DNA from 3 places in the Saccharopolyspora sp. MMCC62 genome. Region 2 is predicted to be linked to each of the others. Evidence: riboswitches for the same ligand, from Rfam matches in the RefSeq annotation. Region 2 holds a riboswitch; each other region holds the start of a gene.
The links. Region 2 has a riboswitch for thiamine pyrophosphate ahead of thiO (glycine oxidase ThiO). Riboswitches for the same ligand answer to the same signal wherever they lie in the genome.

Region 1 (5,061 bases), on a different contig from region 2:
CCGGCGACGACATGTTCTTCGGCATCGCCCCCGAGCTGTACCGCACCGACGACCTGCGCGACGTGATGATCTGCCTGCAGTCGGACCTGCTGGACGTCACGGTGCCCGCGCTGGCCGGGTTCCTGCTCGACACGCTGCGCGCCTGGGACGTGCGGCCCGAGCAGGTCGGCGTCATCGAAGGCATCCCGCGGGTGGACCGCGAGGTGTTCGCCCTCGTCGAGCACGACCTGCCCGGCGCCCGCTTCTACCCGTTCTCCGAGATCATGGACCACGGGCTGCCCGCGGCCGCCGGCCAGCGCTGGCTGTCGACCCGGTTCCACATGCACCTGATGGCCGCGGCGGCCGGGGCGCACGGCGTCGCCGTGTCGATCAACTCCGGGTACTACACGAACAAGCACCGCTCGCTGATCCAGCGCGGCTCCGGCTGGGGCCTCAGCGAAGGCCTCCAGGTGCCGCCGCAGCCGCAGGAGGGCGGCTACGAGCGGTCGACGCTGGACGCGCTGCAGGAGGCCAAGTCGAAGCTCGCCTGGTCCATCTACGGGGACTGAACCGCCGAGCCGGGCGGCGACGCGATCAGGCCGCCGCCTGCCCGGTCTCGCAGGTGCCCTCGGCGCGGGGCCGCAGCACGTGGATGTCCGCGGACGATGTCTCAGGCTCCGTCTCCGCCTGGGCGGACTCGGCGTCCGCCCGGCGGTCGGCGATGTAGAAGGGGGCTGCGGCCAGCACCGGCACCAGCATCCCCGCCAGCATGATCAGAATTGAAGTCCCCGTACTCAAGGCCACCGAACCCCGCGCGGTGGGAGGCGGACCCCCCACGACCGAACACGCCGAACGAACGTGTCGTTGGCCTCATCGTCGTGGCTGAGGGTGTTCGTTAGCACGGCCCGAAAGTGCTCCTGATCACGCTGCTCGCGAGCGCCCCCACCACCGCTGACCACCCGCGGCACCGCCCCCGTCGCGCGCGGGCGGCCGTTGCGGAGGGTGATCGGATCGGGCGGCCCGCCGACGTGCGAAAACCGTGCCGCCGCAACGACTTTCACCGCGGGATCCACCGCGCCGTCGGCCACTGCTCGAGCCGCCAGGCGCCGTCCCAGAACATCCACTCGTACTCGCTCGCCCGGGTGAACGCGGCCAGCATCCGCTCCCGCACCGGTTCGTCGGCGGCGGCCGCCGCCCGGTCGGTGAGCTCGCGGGCCGCCAGCACCGCCTCGGCGAACTCCTCGTCGGCGTAGGTCTCGATCCACCGGCGGTACGGGTGCGCCGACGCGTCGCCGACGGCGGCGAGGATCTCGCTGCCCACGTGCTGGTACACCCAGAAGCACGGCAGCACCGCCGCCAGCAGCACCGGGTACGGGTCCACCAGCGCGCTCGCCCGCAGGAACGAGGTGTAGGCGGTGCACGACGGCGAGGTGACCACGCCCGCCAGATCGTCCGCGGACAGCCCGAAATCCTCGACGTAGCCCGCGTGCAACCGGCGTTCCTCCACCAGCGCACCCCGCGCGGCCCCCGCCAGGAACGCCGCGTCCGCCGGATCATCGGACCGGGTCGCGGCCGCGGACAGCGCCTGCGCGAACGCGATCAGGTAGCGGGCGTCCTGCACGATGTAGAACGCGAACCGCTCCCGGTCGAGGGTGCCGTCGGCGAGCGCCGCGTTGAACGGGTGCGCCACCACGGCCCGTTGCAGCTCGGCGGTGCGTTCCCAGGCCCTGGCGCAGAAACCGCCCGCGGGCGGATCGGGCAACCTGCTCATGATCTCCGCTCCTCCGATCTCACCACCAGCGGTGGAAGTGGTGCACGGGCCCGTGCCCGCGCCCCACGTCGAGGCGCTCCGCGGCCCGCAGCGCCTCGGTCAGGTACTCCTTGCCGTCGCGCACCGCGCTCGCCCAGTCCGGCCTGCGGGGGCGCAGCGCCGCGATGGCCGCCGACAGCGTGCAGCCGGTGCCGTGGTCGTTCGTGGTGTCGATCCGCTCGCTGCGCAGCCAACGCACCTCCCCGTCGCCGCGGAACAGGTCGGCGCTCGCCGGTTCCGCGCGCAGGTGCCCGCCCTTGAGCAGCACCTGCTTGGCACCCAGGTCCGCGAGCCGCTCGGCCTGCGCGGCCATCCCGGCCGAGCCGGTGATCTCCGGTTCGCCCAGCAGGTCCGCCGCCTCCGGCAGGTTCGGCGTGATCAGGTCGACCCGCGGCAGCAGCTCGTCCCGCAGCACCGCCACCGCGTCGTCGGCGAGCAGCCGGTGCCCGCTCTTGGCGACCATCACCGGATCCAGCACCACGTGCGGCGGGGCGTAGCGGTCCAGCACGGCGACCACCGCGCGGATCACCTCGGCGTTCGCCAGCATCCCGATCTTCACCGCGTCCACCCGCACGTCGTCGAGCAGCGTCGCCAGCTGGGCGGTGACGAACTCCGGCGGCACCTCGCGGACCTCCGCGACACCGGTGGTGGTCTGCGCGACCAGCGCGGTCACCACGGACATGCCGTAGGCGCCGTTCGCGGAGAAGGCCTTCAGATCGGCCTGGATCCCGGCCCCACCGCTGGGGTCGGTGCCCGCGATGGTCAGCACGTTCGGGATCCGCCCGGAGCCGGACCGGGCGGCACGAGTGGTCTGGGCGGCACGAGTGGTCTGGGCGGCACGAGTGGTCTGGGCGGCAGGGCCGGTCTGGGCGGCAGAGCCGGTCTGGGCAGCAGAGCCGGTCTGGGCAGCAGAGCCGGTCTGGGCAGCAGAGCCGGTCTGGGCAGCAGAGCCGGTCTGGGCAGCACGAGTGGTCACGTCGGTGACGTCCCTCCGCTAGCACGAACTAGGTCAGGTTCGACGGGTCTGCTCTCAGCCCGGTAGCCCGGGCACCCCGCGTCACTGGCCCCAACCTAGCAACGGGCGTCAACCCGGCGGTTCACTCGACGAGGCCGATGATCGCGCCCGCGGTGAACCGCTCCCCCGCCCTGCCCTGCCGCCACAGCGTCCCGCTCGCCGGGGCGCGCACCGTGCGCGGCGTTCCACCGGTCAGCACTTCGGCGACCGGGGCGCCGCTGCGGACCCGGGCGCCGTCCCGGACCAGCCAGCGGGTGAGCGAACCGGGTTCCTGCGGGTCCTCGGGCGGACGTGGGAAGTGCAGGTCCGTCACGGCCGCGCCTCCCCTCCCGCTCGACTCGTCCGCGGACGACGAGCGCGGAGATCGGCGATCAGCATGATCGGTGATCCTTCTCACCACAAGCAGATCTCGGGCTCGGTCCGCTGGGTCGAGCGGCGCAGCAGCACGTCAGCGGCGGGGTCAGACCGCTGGGCCGAACAGTCGCCCTCACACGATCGGAGCAGCGCAGCCGACGCCGGCCGCCGCTACGCGAATGCAACGTGCCGGCTGATCGTTCCGTCTAGAGTTCGAGATCCGGCCAGTGGACCGAAGCCGGACGAACTGCGCCCGCGGGTCGTCCTGACAGGTATGGGGGTGGGACGGCACATGTTCCCCGATCAAGAGCACGTGTGGTGGATCGTCGGAGCGGGCAAGCGCCTCCGGCACGCGATCACGGTGCGCCCGGGCGCCAGACCCGCCGGGGATCCGGTGCAGACCCTCTGCGACACGACGATCAAGCTCCCGCACGAGACCTGGCCGGCCACCAAGGAACCGTCGAGCCGCCGCATCACGGAGCGTTGCGCGGAGTGCGAGCGGGCCGTGGACGAACAGCTGGAACGTGACGGCGATCTCGTCGTCACCACCTGGGACGCGTAGGCGCGAGGGAAGTCACACCGCCGACAGCTGATCGCCTAGTGAGGCGACCCTGCGTGGCGGATTAAAGTTGACGCAATGGACACCACTGCCGACGCCCCTCAGTCCGCCCGCTCCCGCCGCTCCACCCGGCCGGATCCGGCGGAGGTCTGGGCTCCGCTGGCCGGTCTCGCCGACGCCGCAGCGCAGGGCGGGACGTCCGGAGCCGTCGCCATCACCCGCGGGTTCGACCGCAACAGCAGGCTGCGCGCCAAGGCGCTGCGCGATCTGCTGGAGGAGCGCGGGGTCGCGGCCATCGAGATCACCCCGGCCGTGGGCAGCGAGCGGCTGCTCGCCGACAGCGAGATCACCTCGGTGGTGAACCTGATCGGCGCCGGTTCCTGGCAGCCGTACCGGCTGGCCGCGAAGCTGCGCGCCCCGCTGCTGGCCGTGCGCGGCGACGAGGCGGGCGGGCCGGAGTCGCGGGACGTCATCGGCGTCACCGCGTCCGAGGACCGGCGCGACGTCGCCCTCTCGCACGTCGCGGTGCGCCCGGAGACCGAGGGCCAGGGCAGCCTGATCGTCACCGCCGACGGCGAGCCGGTCTCGGTGCCGGGTGGTTCCGCAGCGATCACGCTGCACGAGCAGCGGCTCGAGGTCCGGCTCGCGGGCCCGGACTTCGCCGAGCAGACCTTCGCCGCCACCGAAGTTCAGGTGGAGACCGCGGACGCGCCGCACCGGCTGGTGCGGGACGAGCTGCCGATCGCCGACTTCGAGGGTGCGCTGACGTTCACCGCCGAGCCGGGCGCGCTGACGGTCCGCCCGGTCTGACCCGTTCCCCCGCGCGGCCCCGCTCGACCGGGGCCGCGGGGAACCCGTTCACAGCACGCGGTTCAGCAGCGCGACCAGCGCCGCGAGCACCACGCCCACCAGCGCCAGCGTGAGCGGGGCGAGCGTGCCGGGGTTCAGCGCGTTGAACAGCGTCCAGCAGAGCACGAGCAGCGCCACCAGGCCCAGCAGCCCGATCATCGCGGCCATCAGCGGCCGGTGCCGCGGCAGCGCGCGCAGGTTACCGCGGGCGACCGGCGTCATCCGCTGGTACGTGATCCACACCGGCAGCGCCACGAGCGCCACGACGAGGACGCCGAACAGCGAGTCGGCCCGGCTCGGGCCGTGACCGAGACCGAGCAGCAGACCCAGCACGCCGACCGCGAGCACCAGCAGCACGCGGTGCAGGGTGCGCCACAGCAACCTGTCGTAACCAGCCATGATCGCAGTCTCCCAGGGCCGCTCCGACCGGCGGCGGAACCCCGCGGGCAACCTCCCGGTGGAAATTCCAAGATTAATCAGGCGAACACCCGTCAC
Region 2 (5,061 bases):
TCAGGGCGCACCTGTCGCTGCGGTCCTCGCTGTTCCGGCACGCGCTGCGCTGCACGCTCGCCGTCGCCGTCGGCATGGTGATCGTGCTGCTGCTGGACGACCCGTCCGCGTCCACGCTGCTGCTGGCGCTGTACGTGGTGCTCGCCCCCGCCGCGCGGGACAGCATGAACGGCGCGCTGGAGCGCACCGGCGGCGCGGTGCTCGGCGTGGTGGTGCTGGCCGCGCTGATCACGCTGCTGCCCGGGGTGTACCTGCTGGTGCCGGTGGTCGTCGTCGGCATGCTGCTCGGCGTGGAACGGCTGCGCACCGACTACCAGGTGCTGCTGAGCTCGCTGATCGTGGTGACCGTGGTCGACCAGGCGATGCGGCTGGACCGGCCGCTCGCGAACATCGCGATCAGCTTCGCCTCCAACACGGCCGTCGGCGCGGCCATCGCGCTCGGCGTCGGCTACATCAGCTTCATCGTGCTGCCCAGCAGCATGGTGCCCGACGTGCGCGGGGCGATCCGGTCCACCGTGTGGTCGGTGTCCGAGCTGCTGCGCAGCGTGCGGGCCGCCGGGCAGGGCCACCAGGTCCGCGCCGCCATGCAGTCCGCGCACGTGCTGGCGCTGCGGCGGACCCAGGACCTGCTGGGCATGCCCGCGCTGCTGGACGAACCGGACTCGGACGAGGACCCGCAGACCACGCGGGCCGCAGCGATCGCGCTCGACGCGCTGCGCCAGGACGTGGCGACGCTGGCGTTCCGGCCCGAGGACGAGCTGGCGGTGGCGGTGCCCGCGCTCAAGGCGGTGGACCAGCTGCTCAGCGGGCGGAGCAACCCGAAGATCCCGGACATCCAGTCCGCCGGGGCACCCGAGACGGAACTGCTGGCCAGCTCGCTGGTGGAGAACGCGCTGCACGCCCGCGCGGCGATCGACCAGACCCTCGGCAACGAGCCGTGGAAGAGCTACACGATCAACTTCGTGCGGACCGAACGGCTCCGCATCCGCTGATCATCAGGTGCGCGGCCCGTTCGACCAGGCAGGTCGGGCGGGCCGTGTCACGTCGCGGCGGTTCGGTTCACCGCGCGAGGTCCGGGCTGGAGGCCCGCGCCCAGAAGCGCTGCGGGATGCGGCCCGCGCCGACCGCGAGGCGGCCCGCTTCGACCGCGGCGCGCATCGCGGCGGCCATCCGCTCCGGGTCCTGGGCCCGGGTGACGGCGCTGGCCAGCAGCACCGCGTCGCAGCCCAGCTCCATCGCCAGCGCCGCGTCCGACGCGGTGCCGATGCCCGCGTCGAGCACGACCGGCACCGACGCGCGGGACACGATCATCTCGATGTTGTGCGGATTCCGGATGCCCAGCCCGGTGCCGATCGGCGAACCCAGCGGCATCACCGCCGCGCAGCCCACGTCCTCCAGCCGGGTCGCCAGCACCGGGTCGTCGTTGGTGTACGCGAGCACCACGAAGCCCTCGTCGACGAGCTGCTCGGCCGCGTCCAGCAGCTCCACCGGATCCGGCAGCAGCGTGTCCTCGTCCGCCACCACCTCCAGCTTCACCCAGTTCGTCTCCAGCGCCTCCCTGGCGAGCTGCGCGGTGAGCACCGCCTCCGCCGCCGTGCGGCAGCCCGCGGTGTTCGGCAGCGCCTCGATGCCGAGCCGGTGCAGCAGGTCCAGCACACCCGTGCGGCCTCCGGCGTCGGCGCGGCGCATCGCCACCGTGGTCAGCTCGGTGCCGGACGCCAGCAGCGCCCGCTCCAGCACCGACAGGTTCGCCGCTCCCCCGGTCCCCGTGATCAGGCGGGAGCCGAACTCGCGGCCCGCGATCACCAGTGCGTCGTCCACGTCAGCCTCCCTGCACGGCGGTGAGCACTTCGACGGCCGCCCCGTCGCGGAGCTCCGTCGCCCGCCAGTTCGCCCTGGGCACCACGGTCCCGTCCACGGCGACCGCGACCCCGCGCTCGGGCACGCCGAACTCGGCGAGCACCGCCGCCAGCGTCGCGTCCGCCTGCACGGGCCGTTCCGCCCCGTTGATCACCACTTGCACGGTCGACCTCCTCCGTCGCCTGCGGGTACCGGTCCGGCGACCGGTGGTTCGCGGCCCGACAGCTCCGCCAGCACCGCGTCCGCGGTGATCGGCGCGAGCAGGAAACCGTTGCGGTGGTGCCCGGTCGCGGCCAGCACCCCCGGTTCCAGTTCGCCGATCACCGGCAGGTTGTCGTGCGTGCCGGGCCGCAGCCCGGCGACGGCTTCGAGCAGCTCGTACTCGGCGATGCCCGGCAGCAGCCGTTCCGCGTCGGCCAGCAGATCGCGGACGCCGCCCGCGGTGACGGCCTCGTCGAAGCCCGCGTCGTACTGGGTGGCGCCGACGACGAGCCCGCCGTCGTCGCGCGGCACCAGGTAGACCTGCCTGCCGTGCACCGGGCCGCGCACGGTCCGCGCCGGTGGGGGCAGCGCGCTGGGGCGCGCCCGCAGGCGCAGCACCTCGCCCTTGACCGGGCGGATCCGGCCGCGGAGCGCCGGGTGCAGGTCACCGGAGCGGGCACCCGCGGCGATCACCACGACGTCGCAGCGCAGCACCTCCGCATCCAGCTCCACCTCGCCCGGCCGCACCCGCCGCACCGCGCCGTCGCGGAACCGGGCGCCCGCCGCCTCCGCCGCGGCCCGCAGCGCGGCCAGCGCCAGCCGGTTGTCCACCGCCAGGTCTCCGGGCACTTCCAGGCCGCGCCGCACCGCGGGCCCCAGCGACGGTTCCAGCCGCCGCACCTCCCGGCCGCCGAGCCGGGTGACGGTGCGGCCCAGCGCGGCCAGGTGTTCGGCCAGCATGTCCAGCTCGGCGCGGTCCGCACCGTCCACGCCGACCACCAGCGTGCCCTCCCGGCGCAGCCCGGACGGCAGCCCGGACTCGCGGGCCAGGTCGGCGGCGAACGACGGCCAGCGGCGCAACGACTCGGACCCGAGCTCCAGCAGTTCCTCTTCGCCCGGCGCGGCTTCGGCGACCGGTGCGAGCATCCCGCCCGCGACCCACGACGCCCGCCGCGCCCCCGCGTCGACGACCTCCACGCGGTGTCCCGCGCGCGCGGCCGTCCACGCGACGGAGAGACCGATGATCCCGCCACCGACGACGGTGACGGCCGACTGCTGCTGCATCTGCGCTCCCTGCGCCGGCATGACCCGGATCAGGTTCGACGGTCGGGGCCTGCGCCCCCTCTCAGCCCGGATCCCGGGCTCCCGTGCCAACCACCACCACCGTACTCATCCGCCCGCGCGAGGTCAGCCGCCGCCCGGCCGCGGACTACCCTGGGGTCATGCCCGGATTGGACGGTGTCGGCATCCGCACGCGGCTCGCCGACGCACGGCTGTACCTCTGCACCGACGCGCGGGCGGAGCGGGGTGATCTGGCGGAGTTCGCCGACGCCGCGCTGTCCGGCGGCGTGGACATCATCCAGCTGCGGGACAAGGCTCCCGGCGGTGCTCCGCTGGAGGCGCGCCAGGAGCTCGCGGCGCTGGAGGTGCTCGCGGACGCGTGCGTGCGGCACGGCGCGCTGCTCGCGGTGAACGACCGCGCGGACGTGGCGCTGGCCGCGGAGGCCGACGTGCTGCACCTCGGCCAGGACGACCTGCCGGTGGCGACGGCCCGGCGCATCGTCGGCGACGAGGTGGTGGTGGGCCGCTCCACGCACGACGTGGTGCAGGCGGACGCGGCCGCGACCGAACCGGGCGTGGACTACTTCTGCACCGGGCCGGTGTGGATCACGCCGACGAAACCCGGCCGGGAGGCCGCGGGCATCCAGCTGGTCCGGCACGCCGCGGAGCACCGCGGGCACGGCAGGCCCTGGTTCGCGATCGGCGGCGTCGGCCACGACAACCTCGCCGAGGTCGTCGCGGCGGGCGCGGAGCGGATCGTGGTGGTCCGGGCCGTCACCGAGGCCGACGACCCGCGCGCCGCCGCCGAATCCCTCAAGGCCGGACTGCCCGCCTGACCCGGCGGGTCCCGGCACGACGAACGGGCTGCGTCTCGTGGGGCTGAGACGCAGCCCGTCCGGCTGCCATCACCCGGTGACCGGGCTCCCGATCAACCCGTGATCAGGGTCAGGCCGTAGGCGTCCAGGATCTCGTTGACCGGCTGGAAGTAGGTCGTGCCACCGCTGGTGCAGTCGCCGGACCCGCCGGAGGTCACGCCCTGGGCCTGGTCACCGGCCAGCCACGAGCCGCCGGAGTCGCCGGGCTCGGCGCACGCGTCGGTGCGGGTCAGCCCGGTGACGGTGCCCTCGGCGTAGTTCACCGTCTGGTTCTTGGCCTGGACGGTGCCGCAGTGCCAGCCGCTGGTGGAGCCGGAGCGGCAGATCGAGGCGCCCTCGGCGGCCTCGGTCGAACCGGCGACGCTGACGGTGCCGCCCGCGTAGTCGTTCACCAGGCCGCGCGGGGTCTCACCGGACGCGGTCTCCACGTAGGAGTAGTCGTCCCCGGGGAACGAGGAGCCCGCGAAGGTGCCGGACGGGGTGCTGGTGCTGTCGCCCTGGCTGCCGCAGTGCCCGGCGCTGACGAAGCCGCCCTCCACGGAGAAGCCCACGGAGCAGCGCGCGGAGTTCTCGATCGTGTAAGCGTTGCCGCCGATCACGTCGGCGAGGATGCGCGGTGCCTCCGCGGACTCGACGACGTGCACGGCCTGCGCGTCCACCCCGGTGGAGTGCACGAACTCGTTCGCGGCCGCACCGGCGCCCTCGGCGGCGGTGACCACGACCGAGTTGGCGGCCGAGTCCAGGTACCAGCCGGTGACGCCCTGCGGCGCCTGGCGGGTGTTGAGGCCGTCCACGACACCGGCGAGCTGCTTGGTGCTGTGCTCGACGACCTTCGGCTCGGCGCCCGCGGCGCGGATCTCGTCGGCCAGGTTCGCGTCGGTGGTGCCGACGACGAGCTTGCCGAGCCCGGCGTCGTAGCGCGAACCGCCGAACGAGTCGGCGAGCACGCCGCGCAGCGTCCGGTCCGCGGTGTTGGCGATGGCCTCGCTGTGCAGCCGGGCCTGCGCCTGGTCGGCGGTGAGGCCGAAGTCGCGCTGCATGGCTTCGAGCTGGGTGGCGGCCT
Region 3 (5,061 bases), on a different contig from region 2:
ACGGTCCGGCACCCAGCGTCGCCGCGGCCTGCCGCAGCCGGTCGTCGATGGCCCGCAGCACCGGCAGCACGGTGCGGATCACCAGCGGCGTCACCACCAGCGCCTGCGCGAACGGCACCAGCAGCGGTGAGGTGCGCAGGTCCCCGGGCAGCGAGCCGAGCGTGATCAGGTAGCCGAAGCCGACGGTCACCGCGGACACCCCCAGCGGCAGCATCAGCGCGAGGTCGAGGCTCTCGGCGACGAACCGCCGCCGCACGGCGACGAGCACGAACGAGGCGAGCAGTCCGAGCAGCAGTGCCATCCAGGTGGCGTCCACCGCGGTGCGCACCGAGTTCAGCGCGGCTTCGAGCCCGGTGACCTCCAAGGTTCCGGGCTGCCCGCTGCCCAGCAGCGCGCGGTATCCCGCGAGCCCCCACCCGTCCCGGGTGGACACCGACCGCACCAGCAGCGTGGCGATCGGCGCGAGCAGCGCGCACAGCACGGCACCGGCTAGCCCGACGATCCACCACTCCGCGCCCTGCGGCGGCCGGGCGGTGGTCGCGGGCGCGCGCAGCCGCAGCGCGGTCTCCCGGCGGCGGCGCGCGAGGGTGGCCACGAGCAGCGCGGCGACGACGGCGACCAGCTGGAGCAGGGACAGCGCCGCGGCACCGGGCAGGTCCAGCAGTTGCACGGTGCGCAGGTAGATCTCGGTCTCCAAGGTGCGCAGCCGTCCCCCGCCGAGCACCAGCACCACTCCGAAGCTGGTGGCGCTGAACAGGAACACGACGGCCGCCGCCGACCCGATCGCGGGCAGCAGCGCGGGCAGCGTCACCGAGCTGAAGGTGCGCAGTCGTCCGGCGCCGAGCGAGCGCGCGGCGTCCTCCATCCGCCGGTCCAGGTGGCTCCACAGCCCGCTGATGGTGCGGGCGACGACGGCGACGTTGAAGAACGCGTTGGCCAGCACGATCGGCAGCACTCCCCCGTCGGCGCCGAACAGCGCCCGGAACGCCATGCCCACGACGATCGTCGGCAGCACGAACGGCACGGTCACCGCGACCCGCAGCAGTCCCTTGCCGGGTACGACGAGCCGGGCGAGCACGTACGCGAGCGGCAGTCCGCAGAGCAGCGCGACGGCGGTGGACGCGGCGGCCTGGCCGAGGGTGAAGCCGACGAGGCGCCAGGTGGACGGCTCGGCCAGCACCGCTCCGACGTCGCCGCGCACGCCGAGCCCGATGATCGCCGCGACCGGCCAGGCGAAGAACACCCCGAGGAAGCCGAGGACGAGCACCGCGGCCAGCGCCACCGGCACCCGGCGCCGGAGTTCGCCGGTCATCCCCGGACCAGCGTCCGCCACTGCTCGACCCACCGGTCCCGGTTGTTCTCCACTTCGTCGGCGGGCAGTTCCCTGGGCCGCGGCGGCAGCGGAGCGCTCGCCGTCCACCCCTTCGGCAGCGCGACCCCGTCGAGCGCGGGGTACACGTACATCTGGTCGGCGACCTGGCCTTGGAATTCGGGCGAGAGCAGGAAGTCCACGACTTCTCGCGCCGCCTGCGGGTCCGCGGCGCCGGTGAGCACGCCCGCGTATTCGACCTGCCGGTAGCAGGTATCGAGCAGCGCCTTGGTGCGCGGCGTGCCGCTGTCGTCGACCTCGGCGGCGGGTGAGGACGCGTAGGACAGCACGATGGGCCGCGGTCCCTGCCCGGTGGATCCGGAGAAGTCCTGGTTGTAGGCCTCTTCCCAGCCGGAGGAGAGCCGCACGCCGTTGGCGTCGAGGGCGCGCCAGTAGTCCTGCCAGCCGGGTTCGCCGAAGGCGTCGATGGTGCCGAGCAGGAACGCCAGCCCCGGGGAGGACGTCGTCGGGTCCGGCATCGAGGTGAGGTTCCGGTACCGCGGGTCGGTGAGGTCCTGCAGCGTCGCCGGTTCCGGCAGCCGGTGCGCGGCGAACCAGGCGGGGTCGATGTTGATGCACACGTCGGCGACGTCGATGGCGGTGAGCCGGTCCTGCCCACCCTGGGCGTAGCGCTGGGGTCCGCGGTCGGCCGCGGCGGGCCGGTAGGGGGCGAACACGTCGGAGCGCAGCGCGCGGGAGGCGAAGGTGGAGTCGACGCCGTAGGCGACGTCGCCGAGCGGGGCGGCCTGGGACAGCGCCAGCTTGTTGGTCAGCTCTCCGGCGTCGCCGCTGTTGCGGACTTCCAGGTGGATGCCGCTGCGCTTCTCGAAGTCGGCGAGCAGCGCGGGGTCGGCGACGAACGAGTCGTGCGCGACGAGGGTGACGGTGCGCGCCGCGGTGTCCTCGCCGGAGCTCCCGATGAGCGAACATCCGGTGGTGAGCGCGGCTGCGGCGAGTGCCGCGGCCCAGCGCAGTAAGGGGTTCAACGGTCCTCCCGAGTAGCACACCGGTCTCGGCCACGCGTGCGAACTCGAGCTGATCGCGACACCTCCCTGCGCCGGCATGATCCGGTTCAGGTGCGGACGGTCGAGGGGATTCGCCCCTCCTCTCAGCCCAGCGCGCTGGACTCCCGTGGCGACGGCAGTCTACGTGCCACCACCGGGCCGGGGGTCGACGGTCGCGTTCCGGCCGTCCGACGACCACCATGTGGGCATGACCGAACTGCTGAACGACACCCAGGTCGCCGAGTCGCTGTCCCGCCTGCCGGAGTGGGCCCAGGACGGCACCACGATCGTGCGGAGCGTGGAGTTCGCGAGCTTCCCGCAGGCCATCCAGGCCGTGAACCGGGTCGCGGAGATCGCGGAGAGCGAGAACCACCACCCGGATCTGGACATCCGGTGGCGCACCGTCGTGTTCGCCCTCTCGACGCATTCGGCGGGTGGTCTCACCGCGAAGGACTTCACGCTGGCCGAGGAGATCGACGGGGTGGTCGACGCACTGGCCTGAGCCGCGCCGACCTGAGCCGCGGGCTGCCGTTGCGCGGGGAGCCGGCTCCGCCGCTGCCGCCCCGCCCGGTCAGCGCGTCGGGTGGAGGACGAGCGCGGCGGCTTCGGCGGCGCAGCCCCAGGACAGCGAGACGCCGCAGCCGGAGTGCCCGTAGTCGTGCACGACGGTGGCGCCGCCGAACCGCTCCACTTCGAGGCGGACGGCGTCGCGGCCGGGGCGGAGTCCGACGGTGGCGCCAAGCACTTCGGCCCCGGCGAGCAGCGGTTCGACGTCCGCGCAGCGGCGCAGCACGGCGGCGCCGTCCTCGCGGTCGGGCGTGCGGGACCAGTCCTGCTCGCGCGCGACGCCGCCGAGCACGACGTGGTCGCCGTGCGGCACGTACGAGGTGAACTCGGGGCCTGCGCCGACTTCCACGAAGTACTCGGTGATGCCGGGGTTGCGCACGATGACGTGCTGTCCGCGCACCGGGCGCACCCCGGGGTCGCCGACGAGTTCGTGCGCGCCGACGCCGGTGCAGTTGACGATGCGGTCGGCTTCGCCCGCGGCGTCGGCCAGCGAGGACACCGGGCTGATCAGCAGTTCGCCGCCCGCGGCGAGGAGCCTGCCGGTGAGGTGGTCGAGGTAGCGCGGCATGTCGATCAACGGGAGCGTCGCCCGGTAGCCGCTGCGGAATCCGGTGGGCAGCTCGTCGGCGGTGCAGGGGCGCAGGTCGGGCAGCAGCAGCGCTTCGGGCGGCAGCTGGTCGCCGAGGTCGACGCGCGCGGCCATCCGCCCGGTGGCGAGGTGCACCCCGCTGTCCGGGTCGGCCACGAGCTCGACCAGCCGGTGGTAGGTGTCGGCGACCCACTTGCGCACCCGAGCGGCGGGTTGCAGCAGTGCCGGACCCCAGATCGCGCCGGCGACGGCGGAGGTGGTGTCGGCGGGTGGTTCGTCGGTGCGGACGCGCACCGGCACGCCGGATTCGGCGAGGACCACGGCGGTGCTGAGCCCGATCACCCCGGATCCGATGACCAGAACGGTCCCGTTGGCGGCCATTTCGGCACGCTAGCAGCGTTCCCCGTCGCGCACGGCCTGCTCGGGGCGGGGTTCGCGGGCGCTCGGCGCGGCCCTAGTCCTCGACGATGGTGATCGTTCCGGTGCCGCCGCAGTTGCTGCACCCCTTGCCGTTGCAGTCTCCGCAGATCAGGGTGATGTGCTGCATGCGCACAACGTAAATCGCCTGGTCACGGCGTGCGACTCCGTTGCTCCGGGGTGCGTCGCCGACGGTTCGCGGCGGGCCGCGCTGCGCTACCGGCCCCGCCCGCCTTTCACCCGGACGTGCCCGAGCGGAGGGGGCGGCGGGTCGGAGAATCGCGTTCGCCCGGTGTTCGTCATCGATCGGGGGTCAGCCGATCGCGGTCCGAGGCGAGGAGGACCGGATTCGAGGAGCGGCCGCTTCCCCATCCGACGTCGGTCCCCCGGCGTACCGTTCCGGCCATGGAACGGGTCGATCGCACGAACACGTTCATCGAGGTGGCCGAGGACTGCCCGGTCACCACCGCGACGGTGCCCCCGCTGAACGCCGAGGCGCCGTCGGTCGCCGCGCGCACCTACCGGCTGATCGCCGAGCACCCGTACGAGTTCACGTCCGGCGACGTCATCTTCACCGTCTTCGCGGACCGGGCCGCCATCCCGGACGAGGAGCGGGCGGACGCCCGCCGGGAGTTCTTCGCGCGGAGCAGGGCCTGCCTGCGTTCCTCGCCGCTGGGCAAGCGCTACGGCTGGGGCATCCACGCCGACGCCCGCGGCCGCCTGGCCCTGTACGCCGTGGACGGCCCGGAGTACGCGGAGTTCACCTCCGGCCGGCGCACCGGAGAGTCGGGCGAACCGATCACCCGCACCAAGGCGCTGCGCAGCACCCGGGCCTGACCTCCCCGACCCGACCGGCCCGCGCCCTCGGCGAGCGGGCAGGGGCCGCATCCCGGGAGACCGCCCCTGCCCGTGAGCTCAGTCCACGGGGACGACCTCGAGGGTGTTCCGGCGCACGGGCTCGGTCGACATCGTCACCGAATACGGGCTGTCGGAGTACTTGTCGAGGAACGCGGCGTCCACCGCCCGGTTGGTCTCCTCGTCATCAGCGGGAACAGCGGCGAAACGCACGCTCCTCCGCACTCCTCCGGCGGAGATGCGTCCCCGCCCGGTCTCCA

Region 1: another riboswitch for thiamine pyrophosphate. It lies ahead of thiD (bifunctional hydroxymethylpyrimidine kinase/phosphomethylpyrimidine kinase); the one in region 2 lies ahead of thiO (glycine oxidase ThiO).
Region 3: another riboswitch for thiamine pyrophosphate. It lies ahead of AC29IT_RS22675 (thiamine ABC transporter substrate-binding protein); the one in region 2 lies ahead of thiO (glycine oxidase ThiO).

Annotation. Positions count from the first base shown of each region.
Region 1 covers NZ_JBYKCM010000005.1:403,785-408,845, forward strand. Annotated here, with positions in the region: gene AC29IT_RS15170 (polysaccharide pyruvyl transferase family protein) at 1-548, shown strand, start outside; gene AC29IT_RS15175 (hypothetical protein) at 574-750, opposite strand; gene AC29IT_RS15180 (TenA family protein) at 1,037-1,750, opposite strand; gene thiD (bifunctional hydroxymethylpyrimidine kinase/phosphomethylpyrimidine kinase) at 1,770-2,558, opposite strand; TPP riboswitch at 2,759-2,854, opposite strand; gene AC29IT_RS15190 (lipoyl domain-containing protein) at 2,887-3,117, opposite strand; gene AC29IT_RS15195 (hypothetical protein) at 3,439-3,720, shown strand; gene AC29IT_RS15200 (hypothetical protein) at 3,796-4,527, shown strand; gene AC29IT_RS15205 (hypothetical protein) at 4,576-4,965, opposite strand.
Region 2 covers NZ_JBYKCM010000004.1:276,295-281,355, reverse strand. Annotated here, with positions in the region: gene AC29IT_RS11765 (FUSC family protein) at 1-992, shown strand, start outside; gene thiG (thiazole synthase) at 1,060-1,821, opposite strand; gene thiS (sulfur carrier protein ThiS) at 1,823-2,023, opposite strand; gene thiO (glycine oxidase ThiO) at 2,011-3,126, opposite strand; TPP riboswitch at 3,116-3,221, opposite strand; gene thiE (thiamine phosphate synthase) at 3,285-3,959, shown strand; gene AC29IT_RS11740 (S1 family peptidase) at 4,052-5,061, opposite strand, start outside.
Region 3 covers NZ_JBYKCM010000010.1:115,488-120,548, forward strand. Annotated here, with positions in the region: gene AC29IT_RS22670 (ABC transporter permease) at 1-1,312, opposite strand, end outside; gene AC29IT_RS22675 (thiamine ABC transporter substrate-binding protein) at 1,309-2,355, opposite strand; TPP riboswitch at 2,402-2,512, opposite strand; gene AC29IT_RS22680 (4a-hydroxytetrahydrobiopterin dehydratase) at 2,582-2,875, shown strand; gene AC29IT_RS22685 (FAD-dependent oxidoreductase) at 2,945-3,910, opposite strand; gene AC29IT_RS22690 (DUF6157 family protein) at 4,352-4,783, shown strand; partial or broken gene AC29IT_RS22695 (DUF2255 family protein) at 4,862-5,061, opposite strand, start outside.